Regions from separate parts of the Paenibacillus riograndensis SBR5 genome, predicted to be linked through region 4. Evidence: riboswitches for the same ligand, from Rfam matches in the RefSeq annotation. Region 4 holds a riboswitch; each other region holds the start of a gene.
What was found. A riboswitch is a leader RNA that binds a small molecule or an ion and turns the genes downstream of it on or off. The one in region 4 is predicted to bind thiamine pyrophosphate.
Positions count from the first base shown of each region.

Region 1: it holds a riboswitch for thiamine pyrophosphate, as region 4 does, so the genes downstream of both, PRIO_RS15095 (ABC transporter ATP-binding protein) here and PRIO_RS02600 (ABC transporter substrate-binding protein) in region 4, are expected to answer to the same signal.
Region 2: it holds a riboswitch for thiamine pyrophosphate, as region 4 does, so the genes downstream of both, PRIO_RS11590 (thiamine phosphate synthase) here and PRIO_RS02600 (ABC transporter substrate-binding protein) in region 4, are expected to answer to the same signal.
Region 3: it holds a riboswitch for thiamine pyrophosphate, as region 4 does, so the genes downstream of both, thiC (phosphomethylpyrimidine synthase ThiC) here and PRIO_RS02600 (ABC transporter substrate-binding protein) in region 4, are expected to answer to the same signal.

Region 1 covers NZ_LN831776.1:3,635,686-3,638,587, forward strand. The annotation lists gene PRIO_RS15085 (ABC transporter substrate-binding protein) at 1-356, opposite strand, end outside; gene PRIO_RS15090 (ABC transporter permease) at 353-1,129, opposite strand; gene PRIO_RS15095 (ABC transporter ATP-binding protein) at 1,110-1,904, opposite strand; TPP riboswitch at 1,997-2,100, opposite strand; gene PRIO_RS15100 (TetR/AcrR family transcriptional regulator) at 2,180-2,833, opposite strand.
Region 2 covers NZ_LN831776.1:2,868,367-2,871,268, forward strand. The annotation lists gene PRIO_RS11585 (SDR family oxidoreductase) at 234-1,103, shown strand; TPP riboswitch at 1,280-1,381, shown strand; gene PRIO_RS11590 (thiamine phosphate synthase) at 1,506-2,108, shown strand; gene thiS (sulfur carrier protein ThiS) at 2,175-2,378, shown strand; gene PRIO_RS11600 (thiazole synthase) at 2,484-2,902, shown strand, end outside.
Region 3 covers NZ_LN831776.1:170,023-172,924, reverse strand. The annotation lists gene thiC (phosphomethylpyrimidine synthase ThiC) at 1-1,487, opposite strand, end outside; TPP riboswitch at 1,704-1,809, opposite strand; gene trxB (thioredoxin-disulfide reductase) at 1,884-2,837, opposite strand; gene PRIO_RS00820 (tetratricopeptide repeat protein) at 2,857-2,902, opposite strand, start outside.
Region 4 covers NZ_LN831776.1:582,523-585,424, forward strand. The annotation lists gene PRIO_RS02590 (ABC transporter permease) at 1-331, opposite strand, end outside; gene PRIO_RS02595 (thiamine-binding protein) at 328-621, opposite strand; gene PRIO_RS02600 (ABC transporter substrate-binding protein) at 678-1,748, opposite strand; TPP riboswitch at 1,871-1,982, opposite strand; gene PRIO_RS02605 (cobalamin B12-binding domain-containing protein) at 2,167-2,902, shown strand, end outside.

The DNA of each region.
Region 1 (2,902 bases), 3.1 Mb from region 4:
ATCAGCACCTGCGGCTGGTAGCTTAAGGCTAGATCGACTTTGCCGGCGGCTACCAGCTTCAGGGCATCATTGCTGTCCGCGGGCATCTGGATATCCACAGCCAGACCTTCATCTTCGAAATAGCCCTTCTGCTGCGCAGCGTACAGGAAGGAGTGGACGGCATTCGGATACCAGTCGAGCATAATTGTCAGCTTGTGGGGCTGGTCAACGTTCCCTGCTGAAGCCGAGCTGGCGGGAGCAGCATGGTTGTCCCCTCCACAGCCGCTTACCGCAAGGGCAAGAGATAGAAGCAGCGACAGGGAGAGCAAGGGGCGCTTTCTTTTACTAACGGGATGTTCTGAAGGAAAGATGTTCATCGATGAATGCCTCTTTTCTGCAAAATAATGTTTTCGAGCAGCTTAATACTTAGGAACAGAACGATACCGAGTGCCGATAAAAGAAACACAGCGGCGAACATCTCTGCACTTTGCAGATTGCCCGCCATCCGGCGGCTGAAATACCCGAGTCCCCGGCTGCCGCCCAGCCATTCCCCGATTGTAGCGCCAATCACACAGTAGACAATAGAGAGCTTGAGTCCCGAAAACAGCGAGGGCAATGCAGGGGGGATCTGGGTTTTCCGCAGAATCTGCCAGCGGTTCGCACCTAGTGTAAGCAGCAGCTCTTTGTACACCGCACCTCTTTTGTGCAAACCGTCATAAGTGCCGATGACAACCGGAAAAAAAGCGGTCAGAAAGACCACAGCCACCTTGCTCCACAACGTATAGCCAAACCACATAATAAAAATAGGGGAGAGCGCGATCAGCGGAATCGTCTGGCTGATAACCAGCAAGGGGTACAGCGCTTTCTCCAGTGGAGAGAACATATGCATTCCGGTACCCAGCAGCACACCGCAGCACACGGACAGCGCAAAACCCAGCAGCACCTCCTGCAGTGTAGCGGGCAAATGTTCTCCAAAGAGCAGCAGCCTCTGATCCAGCATAGCCTTCCATATGGCCGTAGGGGCCGGAAGAATGAAGGCAGGGACAAGCTTCAACCGGGCGGCGCATTCCCAGGCGGCAAGAGTCAGCAGCACCAGCAGGGCGAAGGGGCCATATTCGCGTAAAAATGTTCTAAGATATGTACGTCTCATACAGCCTCCGTTCCAAATCCGCCCGTAAAGCAACAAAATGAGGGTCATAGTTCAAGCGGTAATGTCTGGGGCGCGGAAGATCTACCGGGAATTCCTGAACACCGCCGCCAGCGCCGCCGGACATCAGATAGATCCGGTCGCTGAGCAGGAGCGCCTCCTCCAGATCGTGGGTGATGAACAGCACGGTCTGCTCCAGACTGCCCCACAGCTCCAGCAGCCAGCGGTGAAGCCCGCGTTTGGTGATGGCATCCAGTGCTCCAAAGGGCTCATCCAAAAGCATGAGCTTATGGCCGGCAGCCAGTGTCCGCAGCATAGCGGTCCGCTGGCGCATTCCGCCGGACAGCTCGTGCGGATAACGCTGCTCTGTACCTGCCAGGCCAAAACGCTCCAGCATATTGCGGATACTCCTTACAGCTTCCGTTTTGCTGCCTGTTCTGTTCAGCTCCCAGGGCAGCAGGCAGTTGTCGAGCACGGTTCTCCAGGGCAGCAAAAGATCCTGCTGGGGCATATAGGCAACCCGGCCCAAACGAGAGGAAGGATCGGCGGATATCGTTCCGGGAATATTGAGCTCACCGCCGGTCTGCTGAAGCAATCCGGCAATGATTTTAAACAGCGTGCTTTTACCGCAGCCGCTGGCACCGACCAGAGAAATGAATTCCCCTTGGCGCACATCCATTGACAGGCCGCTGAATACCGGAGTTTCTGGAGATGTGCCGAAAGAATAGGACAGATCCGTCATTGAGATCATATTCGTATGAGCTAAGCCTCCTTTCATTTGCGCGGCAACACAATAAAGACCCATCTGTCTCCGAGTGGAGACAAATGGGTCTGAAAGGTTCAGGCAGTAGACGTATAGCGGCACCGCTGATCGTTTCTGTTCCACTTCCCTCCGCTGGTATGATCCAGATCAGGTTCCAAGGGTCCGAAGCTTCACGCTTCATCTCAGTCGGCAGACTCCCCTAGTGAAATAGCAGGTCAATATTGAATTCGCAATTGCTAATTAATATAGCATATTCAGCCGTGTTGTCAAAGGATCAACGCTCAGGAAGGTCAGGCTCGCTGGATTCCAGTGACGAACAGCGCGAGGACCCCCCGGGAGATTTCCTCTTTGGTAGAGTTGTGCAGCTTCTGTTGGTAGAGGTAGAGATCAGGACTTAGTACGGCAATCAGGGCGGTAGCGGCAAATTGCGGATCAACTGCAATCAGCAAACCATCATCCGCTGCCCGCCGGAGGCGCTGGGTCATCACTTCGTTCAGACGCCGGAAAATCGGATGCTCAAACTGAGTGAGCTGTTTTTTGCCGGTGAACTCGGACTTGATCATCTGCAGCAGCTCGGCATGCTGGTCAATGAAATCAACGACCTGCTCAATACTGCTCTGCAGGTCCTCCAGTGAGTTGGAAGCTCCCGTGGTGGCTTGCAGCTCCTGTTCAAGACGGGAAAGAAAACGCTCGGAGCTGGTTGAGAGCAGGGCGGAGCAGATTTCGCCTTTATCCGTGAATCTGCGGTACAGTGAACCCTGGCCGATCCCCGCCCTCTTGGCGATACCGTACATGCTGACCGGTTCCAGGCCGTTTTCTTCAAACAGCGCCTCTGCAGCCTCAAGAATCCGCTGGATATAAGGGTCCTGATAGTCCCTGGAAGCTCCCGGATGTTCTTTTGCTGGTTTTGTAGTTGGACTTCTGTCTGGTTCATTTGAATTCATGACAGGCTCCTTTCAGATATGCAGCATCTATATTACAGAAAATATGAAAATGTAATTGACAGTGCGGAC
Region 2 (2,902 bases), 2.3 Mb from region 4:
CGCCAAGGTGATTTTGTATATATGTACACGCTCTAATCCTTCTATTTCTCGCTCAAACGGGTACCATCCTTGTAAGGACGGCGAAGCCGTTTTGTTCTGGAAATTGTTTGGATCACCTGGAAGTGTGGTAAGTAACATAACGTAAAGCGATTGTATAATTGATGACGCAGAAGCCATCCTAATACGATGTGGTTACTTCCCAAAAAAGTTGCACAGCGAAAGGAGAATGGATCATGCCAGACAACAAGCAATCCACAAAAACTTTGCCACCTCAGGTGCAGGACCGGCAGCCCGGAATTGAGAGCGAGATGAAGCCGCGCCCGGAATTTGAAACCTCAAGCTATAAAGCGGCAGGCAAGCTGCTGGGCAAGGCGGCGCTCATTACGGGAGGCGACAGCGGCATTGGGCGCGCGGTTGCCGTTCATTTTGCCAAAGAAGGTGCGGATGTGGTCATTTCCTATCTGAATGAGCATGCCGATGCCGAAGAAACGAAACGCCAGGTCGAGCAGGAGGGCCGGAAGTGTATTCTGGTAGCCGGTGACATCGGGGTAGAAGCGTTCTGCCAGGATCTGATCAACAAAACAGTGGAAGGCCTGGGCAAACTCGACATTCTGATCAACAACGCCGCCGAGCAGCATCCGCAGGACAAGATTGAGGATATCACCTCGGAGCAGCTGGAGCGGACGTTCCGCACCAATATTTTTTCCATGTTCTATTTGACCAAAGCCGCCATGCCGCATTTGAAGAAAGGGTCTACGATCATCAACACGACATCGATCACAGCCTACCGGGGCAGCCCGCAGCTGCTGGACTATTCGTCGACCAAAGGCGCAATTCTCAGCTTCACCCGCTCGCTGTCGATGAATCTGGCGGAAAAAGGCATCCGTGTCAATGCCGTAGCTCCGGGCCCGATCTGGACACCGCTGATTCCATCTACGTTTGATGCCAAAAAGGTCAGCGAGTTCGGCGGCACACAGCCGATGAAACGTCCGGGACAGCCGGAAGAGCTGGCTCCAGCCTATGTCTACCTGGCTTCGGAGGATTCATCCTATGTCAGCGGGCAGGTAATGCATGTCAATGGCGGGGAAATTGTCAACGGCTAAGAGCCGATGTGTAAACCAGGCTTGCTTAAAAATACAGCAGCAAAAAGAGCGTGCCCTCGCGGCCCGCTCTTTTTGCTGCACATGCCAAGTGCCAGGGAAGCAGTTTTTCGGCAAAAGGGATAGCTTTTCCGAGGAATTATATGTTAATATGAACCACGTCAGCAACTGAATATTGGAATTGTCCCTAGGGGTGCCGCAAGGCTGAGACGAACGTTCCGTTCGGACCCTTTGAACCTGATCTGGTTAAAACCAGCGTAGGAAAGCGGAGAATGAATGAACTGCAGCGGGGTTGTATCCATATACGCCCGTATTCCTGTACAAATTTATGACTGCCTCCTATCGGGGGCGGTTTTTTTGTGTGTCCGGCCTGCTCCAAGAATATAGCGAAAAGAAGGTGAAGCTGTGGCGGAGATTCATTTGATCTCGGACGGGAAGCTGGAGCCGGGAAGGTTCATTAATCTAGCAGCGGCTGTATATCCGCTCGTGGACTACATCCACCTCCGGGAAAAGCACCGGCCCGCCCTGGAGCTGCTGGACATGGCGAAGCAGCTGCTGCTTGCGGGGGTTCCCGCTTCCAGCCTGGTCATCAATGACCGGCTGGATGTTGCGCTGGCCGCCGGTGCAGGCGCTGTTCAACTGGCCTGGAACAGCCTGCCGCCGGCCTCGGCCCGCGCCGCCGCTCCCGGCCTGCGGCTGGGAAGGTCGGTGCATTCCGCGGCGGAAGCTGCGGAAGCGGGCCGGCATGGGGCCGACTACGGCCTGTTCGGCCATGTTTTTCCTACCGCCTGCAAACCCGGTCAGCAGGAGCGCGGTTTGGGGCTGCTGGCGGAAGCGGTGCGCCGCAGCCGTATGCCGCTGATTGCCATCGGCGGCATAGAGCCGGGCAATGCCGCTCAGGTGATCCGGCAGGGCGCAGCCGGGATTGCGGTCATGTCCGGCATTTGCAGTACGGAAGACCCTGTGGCCGCCGCGCGTGCTTACCGGTTGGCGGTCCGGGAGGCTTGAAGCGGGAGTCAGTCTCATCCGGTTCGGGCCGCTCTGGATGTCATAACGCAAAGGAGGTGAGAAGGCATGAATCTGATCATCAATGGCAAAGCCCTGGAGATAGCGGAAGACTGCCGGACGGTAGCGGATCTGCTCAGCCGGCCCGAATGGAGCGGACGGCTTGTGATCGTGGAGCGCAATGGGGAAATTGTGAACAGGGAGCATTACGCCGGGACATCGTTCAGCGAAGGGGACCGGCTGGAGCTGGTGCATTTTGTAGGCGGGGGCTGAAGCGGGTTTTCGGGTGCGGGCTAATGGGAATGTTTCAGTCCCGTGGAGCTCTTCATTCAGCAAACCCGGCAGTTATTATCCTATTCCATACCAGGAGGCGAGTTTATGTTAGATCCATTAGTGATTGGCGGCATCACATTATCAAGCCGGCTGTTCATCGGCACCGGCAAATACAGCCGGAATACGCTGATTCCCGAGGTGGTTGCGTCTTCAGGCTCACAGGTGATCACGGTTGCCCTTCGCCGCGTAGATCCCGAGAGCCGCGACAATATTGTCAGCCATATTCCTCCCCATATGACCCTGCTGCCTAACACGTCAGGGGCGCGCACCGCCGGGGAAGCGGTGCGGATCGCCCGGCTGGCCAGAGCCGCAGGCCTTGGCAACTGGGTCAAGATCGAGGTCATTAACGATCAGAAATATCTTTTGCCGGATAATCTGGAGACCATCCGGGCTACGGAGATACTGGCCGCCGAAGGTTTTGTGGTGCTGCCGTATATGAGCCCGGACCTCTCCGCTGCAATTCG
Region 3 (2,902 bases), 410 kb from region 4:
GCGTTGTCCCGATCCTGCGCGCCCGGATGCCCCTTGGCCAAGTCAGCGGCATGTGCAGCGATTTTGTAAGTAATGACACCTTCGCGCACATCGTTCTTGTTCGGCAGGCCCAGATGCTCCTTCGGGGTAACGTAGCAGAGCATCGCTGTCCCGAACCAGCCGATCATTGCCGCACCGATTGCCGATGTAATATGGTCATAGCCGGGGGCAATATCCGTGGTCAGCGGACCGAGTGTGTAAAAAGGCGCTTCCCGGCAAAGCTCCAGCTGCTTATCCATATTCTCCTTGATCCTGTGCATCGGCACATGGCCTGGACCTTCCACCATCACCTGAACGTCATGCTTCCAGGCCAGCGCCGTCAGCTCCCCCAGCGTCTCCAGTTCAGCAAACTGGGCCTCATCATTGGCATCGGCGATGGAGCCCGGGCGGAGTCCGTCTCCCAGGGAAAAGGCGACATCATAAGTTTTCATAATCTCGCAAATCTCCTCAAAATGCGTATATAAAAAGTTCTCCTGATCATGGGCAAGGCACCAGGCCGCCATAATGGAACCCCCCCGTGAGACAATTCCCGTCATTCTGCCGGCCGTAAGGGGAATATAGCGCTTCAGCACCCCGGCATGAATGGTGAAGTAATCCACACCTTGCTCCGCCTGTTCAATGAGCGTGTCGCGGTACAGCTCCCAGGTCAAATCCTCAGCGATTCCTTTTACCTTCTCCAGCGCCTGGTAGATGGGCACTGTACCGATTGGAACCGGCGAGTTGCGGATAATCCATTCGCGGGTGGCATGGATTTTTGCACCGGTGGAGAGGTCCATAATCGTGTCGGCCCCCCAGCGTGTTGCCCACCTCATCTTCTCCACTTCTTCATCGATAGATGAAGATACGGCAGAATTTCCAATGTTCGCATTGATCTTGACCAGGAAATTACGCCCGATGATCATCGGCTCACTCTCGGGATGGTTGAGATTGGACGGGATAATCGCCCGGCCTGCCGCGACCTCGTCCCTTACGAATTCAGGCCGGGTGTTCTCACGGATGGCGATATACTCCATCTCCGGTGTAATGATCCCCTGCCGCGCATAGTGCAGCTGGGTGACATTGCGGCCCTCACGCGCTCTTAACGGACGCCGCTTCAAGCCGGAATAGCCTTCTTCCGGCAACCCGTCCACAGTTCTTCCGTTATCCCCGGGCTGCACGGCTCTCCCGGCGTATTCTTCTGAATCTCCGCGTTCCGCAATCCAGCATAACCGGTGCGGCGGAAGCCCCTTGCGGATATCGGTCTCTTGTCCGTCGTCCGTATAAATCCCGCTGGTATCATAGACACGCAGCGGCGCATTGTCCGAATCTCCCGCCACGCCCTCAGTCCGGCTGAGACAGATTTCACGCATCGGCACTTGAATATCCGGGCGTGAGCCCTCTACATACACCTTGCGGCTCGCGGGGAATCCTGAAAGGTTAACCTCTTCCTTCTTTACTGAATCTGACATTCTTATCTCCTCCTCTATGCCCTATGAGCAATGTGCAGATAAGATAATCACGCAGCAAGCCGAAACGGCTGCACCGTCCTTGCATAAGGAAGTTACCGTTTCAGCGAGAATTAAAAGGATAATTTATAGCGCAGAGCCTATAAATTCTTATAATTCAAAAAGCCGCTCCACCTGGAGCGGCTTTATTCAGGAACAGCCAAAGAAGGCTGCGCTAAAAAAGGTCCGACTCCACTTTCCTACGCTGGTATGATCCAGATCAGGTTCAAGGGTCCGGGAATCAGTTATCCCGTCTCAGCCTATTCAGGCTCCCCTAGTGGGTATCTTATCTAATTAAATACAATTTACATGGATTGGTATTTTGTGTCAATGAAATTTTTTGCTGACTGAGCGCCTCCGTTACTTATCCAGCGTTTCGCTCCAGTCATGCACCATCGAGCCTTCCAGATATTTCTCGGCATCCATGGCGGCCATGCAGCCGGTCCCGGCAGCCGAGATCGCCTGGCGGTAACGGGTGTCCTGCACATCGCCGCAAGCAAACACGCCCGGAATGTTGGTTTCTGTTGTACCCGGATTCACCACGATATAGCCGTTAGCATCGGTAGTGATCTGCCCGCCCAGGAAGGCCGTGTTCGGTGTATGGCCGATAGCGACAAATACGCCATCCGCTTCCACAAGCTCTTCAGCCCCCGTCTCATTGTTGCGGACCTTCAGTCCCTTCACCCCGGTATCCCCGATGGCGACTTCAAGCGGCGTGCGGTTCAGTGCCCAGGCCACCTTGCTGTTCTCCCGCACGCGGTCTTGCATGATCTTCGAAGCGCGCAGCTCCGAACGGCGGTGGACCAGGGTCACGCTGGAAGCGAACCGCGTCAGGAAGCTTGCTTCCTCCATGGCGGAGTCGCCGCCGCCAACCACTACAATCTTTTTGCCGCGGAAGAAGAACCCGTCGCAAGTAGCGCAGGTGCTGACCCCGCGTCCGACATTGTCCTGCTCTCCGGGGATGCCCAGGTACCTCGCCGAAGCCCCGGTCGAAATAATTACGGTCTCTGCTTCCAGCACACCCAAGCCATCCACGGTTATCTTGAACGGGCGCTGTGAGAAGTCCACAGCCTCCACCCAGCCATTCTTAAATTGAGCCCCAAAGCGCTCTGCCTGCTTGCGCATGTTATCCATCAGATCCGGACCCAGGATGCCGTCAGGAAAACCAGGGAAGTTCTCTACCTCTGTCGTTGTAGTCAATTGTCCTCCCGGCTGCAGGCCTTCAATAACAAGGGGGCTGAGATTGGCACGTGCCAGGTAAATCGCGGCAGTCAGTCCTGCCGGGCCTGTTCCGATTACAATGGTTTTGTACATGAGTATATCCTCCTTAGGGTCAGATATTTTCCGTAAAAGGCGGCAAAACGTCGCCTGCCGCCCCG
Region 4 (2,902 bases):
GCAGCGGTCCGAGGGCAATCGATGGCACATTCTGGCTGAGAATCAGCAGCGGGTACAGCGCTCTTTTCAGCCAGGGCACTAAATGCAGCACCAGAGCCACAATCAGGCCCACCCCTGTGCCGACAGGAAAGCCGATCAGGGTCAGCCGCAGCGTAGCAGCCGTATGCGCCCAAATGCCCGAGGCGTTGCCCTGGGATTCACGGGCGATATCTCCGGGGCTTGGCAGCATCCAGAAAGGCACATGGAACACGGAAACCGCCAATTGCCAGGCCCCCAGAAAAAAGATGACCGCCACAAGGGGCGGCCAGATTTGGTTCCAGTACGATCTCACGGCCGGTATTTTTCCGTCAGCTTGTCCATGCTGATTCCGCTCGGGTTATGGGCGATCTTGATCTGTGAGATGACGCTGGGGCTGCCGGATGCGATCAGTGCCTCATGCATGTGGCGCACCACTTCGAGCAGTTCGCTCAGTTCACCTTCCATCGTGGTTTCGAGCGGGTTGACCTGGTGTTTGACACCGGATTGCTGGATCACCTCAATAGCCTTGTCTACATAAGGAATGGAATCCTCGTTGTTCGGAGTTTTAGGGATGACTTGAATGCTGAGCAGGGTATTGGCCATGTCAATCAGATCCTTTCAGGTTTGGTATTGTAGTTTGTAGGATGTGCACAGTACAATTACTGGCCTTGCGGCAAATAATCATTGGTGAATGCCGAAGCGGCATCCAGCGGTTTGTCCAGCAGCTTCAGGCCGTACATCCAGTCGGCGTAATTCTTCCAGACCTCTGCTTTTTGCTCTCCCCAGCGGGCGGCATCGTCTTTATATTTCGGGCTCAGCCATTTCTGGCTGGCAAGGACCAGCTTGGGATCGAGATCCGGCACAGCCTTGGAGAGGATAGCGGCAGCTTCTTCCGGCTTGTCGATTGCATACTGATAGCCTTTGGTTGTAGCCGCAAGGAATGCCTTCACCAGTTCCGGATGCTCGGCAATTTCCTTTTCGCTGGTGGTCAGAACCGGTGTATAGTAATCCAGCTGCGGCGCGTAATCCTTCAAATACAGCATGTCAACCGGCTCACCGCGCAGTTCGGCTTCGATGCCGGTCCAGGCGTAGAAAATCCACGCAAAATCGATGTCGCGTTTCACGGCAGTGAAGAAATCGGCTTCTCCGATATTGACCAGCTTCACCTTTTTGACATCGCCGCCTTCAGGGTCCATGATTGCTTTCATCGCCGCTTCTTCTGCGGGAGAGCCCCAGCCGCCGTAGGTTTTGCCTTCAAAGTCTTTGGGCGTCTTGATATTGCGGTCCTTCGGAGCGGCAAACCCCGAGGTATTATGCTGGATGATTGCAGCGATCGAGACGATCGGCACATCCTGCAGCCGGGCCAGTGTCAGCGCCTCCTGGGCACTGATGCCAAAAGCGGCTTCGCCTGAGGTGACCATCGTGTCGGCACCGGCGGCACCGGGCTGCACAATTTCTACATCGAGGCCTTCCTCCGCATAATATCCCAGCTCCTTGGCTGCATAGAGGCCGGTATGGTTGGTGTTCGGCGTCCAGTCCAGAGCGACCTTAATCTTGGTCAGCTCTTTTGGAGCGTCCGTCGCTGAGGCGGTAGCCTCGGGCGCGGCGGTGCTGTCTCCGGATGGAGCAGCACTATTCCCCCCGGAATTTGCATTATTGCTGCCGCAGCCGGCCATTACGATGACCAGCATGCAGCTGATGCAGAGCATTAGTGTTTTTTTGACTCCCATTTCTTCTCTCCTTCCAGCTCTCCCCAGTCTTCCAAATTCTGATGATGTCCATACCAAAAAAAGCGCCCCGGAGATCGGGACGCCTGCAGTTGCGTTAGGTGACCGCTTAGGCCAATTGGGCTGAATAGCGGGTGATGGATTCCTACGCTGGCATTATCCAGATCAGGTATAAGGGTCAGTATCTTCGCGGGATACACTCTCAGCCGGCCAATTCCAGCCCCCCTGGTACTATGAAGTTATGGGTAAAATTGCTGTGTTCTTACGGTGTATTATAGCTGTCGCCTGCGGGGTTGTCCAGTAGCCGCCTGCCAAAATAGCGGCAATCTGCCAAGAACGTCCAGGCCCGCCGGGGTAACCTGGCCTTATGTTATAATACGGACAGGCTCTACAATTCCGTTTCAGAAAAAGGAGTGACCCTATGTTCGCTGACCAGCAAAATGCCGGGGAACGGCTGAAGGCGCTAGCGGAGCAGTTGGCGGAAGAAGTCACTTTACGTCAGTATGAGCGGCAGCCCGAGCTGCGGCAAAGATTCGGCCCTTCGGGAGTAGCAAGAACCAAACAGGATTCTCTATATCATTTCCGGTATCTGGCCCAAAGTGTGGCGCTGGATAGCCCGCTTTTGTTTATAAATTATATTATATGGTTGAAGGTGCTGCTCGCCCAGTATAAGATTACGGCCGAAGATCTGCAGATTAATTTGGATCTGATGAAGGAGGCTATAAGCTCCCAGGTGGAAACGCCGGAAAAAGAGCTGATTTTAAGCTATCTTGACATGGGGCTTCACCATACGCGCGGAGAGGAGAGCCTGCCTACCTTTCTTCAGCCGGAAAAGCCCTATTATCGCGAGGCAGAGGAGTACCTGAAGCTGCTTCTGGCCGGTGAGCGCCGTAAGGCTTCGGAGTTCGTGCTGGGGCTGCATGAGGGCGGTGTGCCTATCCGTGATCTCTATCTGCATCTTTTCCAGAACAGCCAGTATGAGATTGGCCGTCTATGGCAGCTTGGCCGCATTACTGTAGCCCAGGAGCATTACTGTACAGCCTGTACCCAAAGCATCATCTCCCAGCTCTACCCGCGTTGGATTCAGGCCGCACAGACAGGCGGCAAAACGCTGGTAGCGGTCGGTGTGGGCGAGGAGCTGCATGAAATCGGGCTGC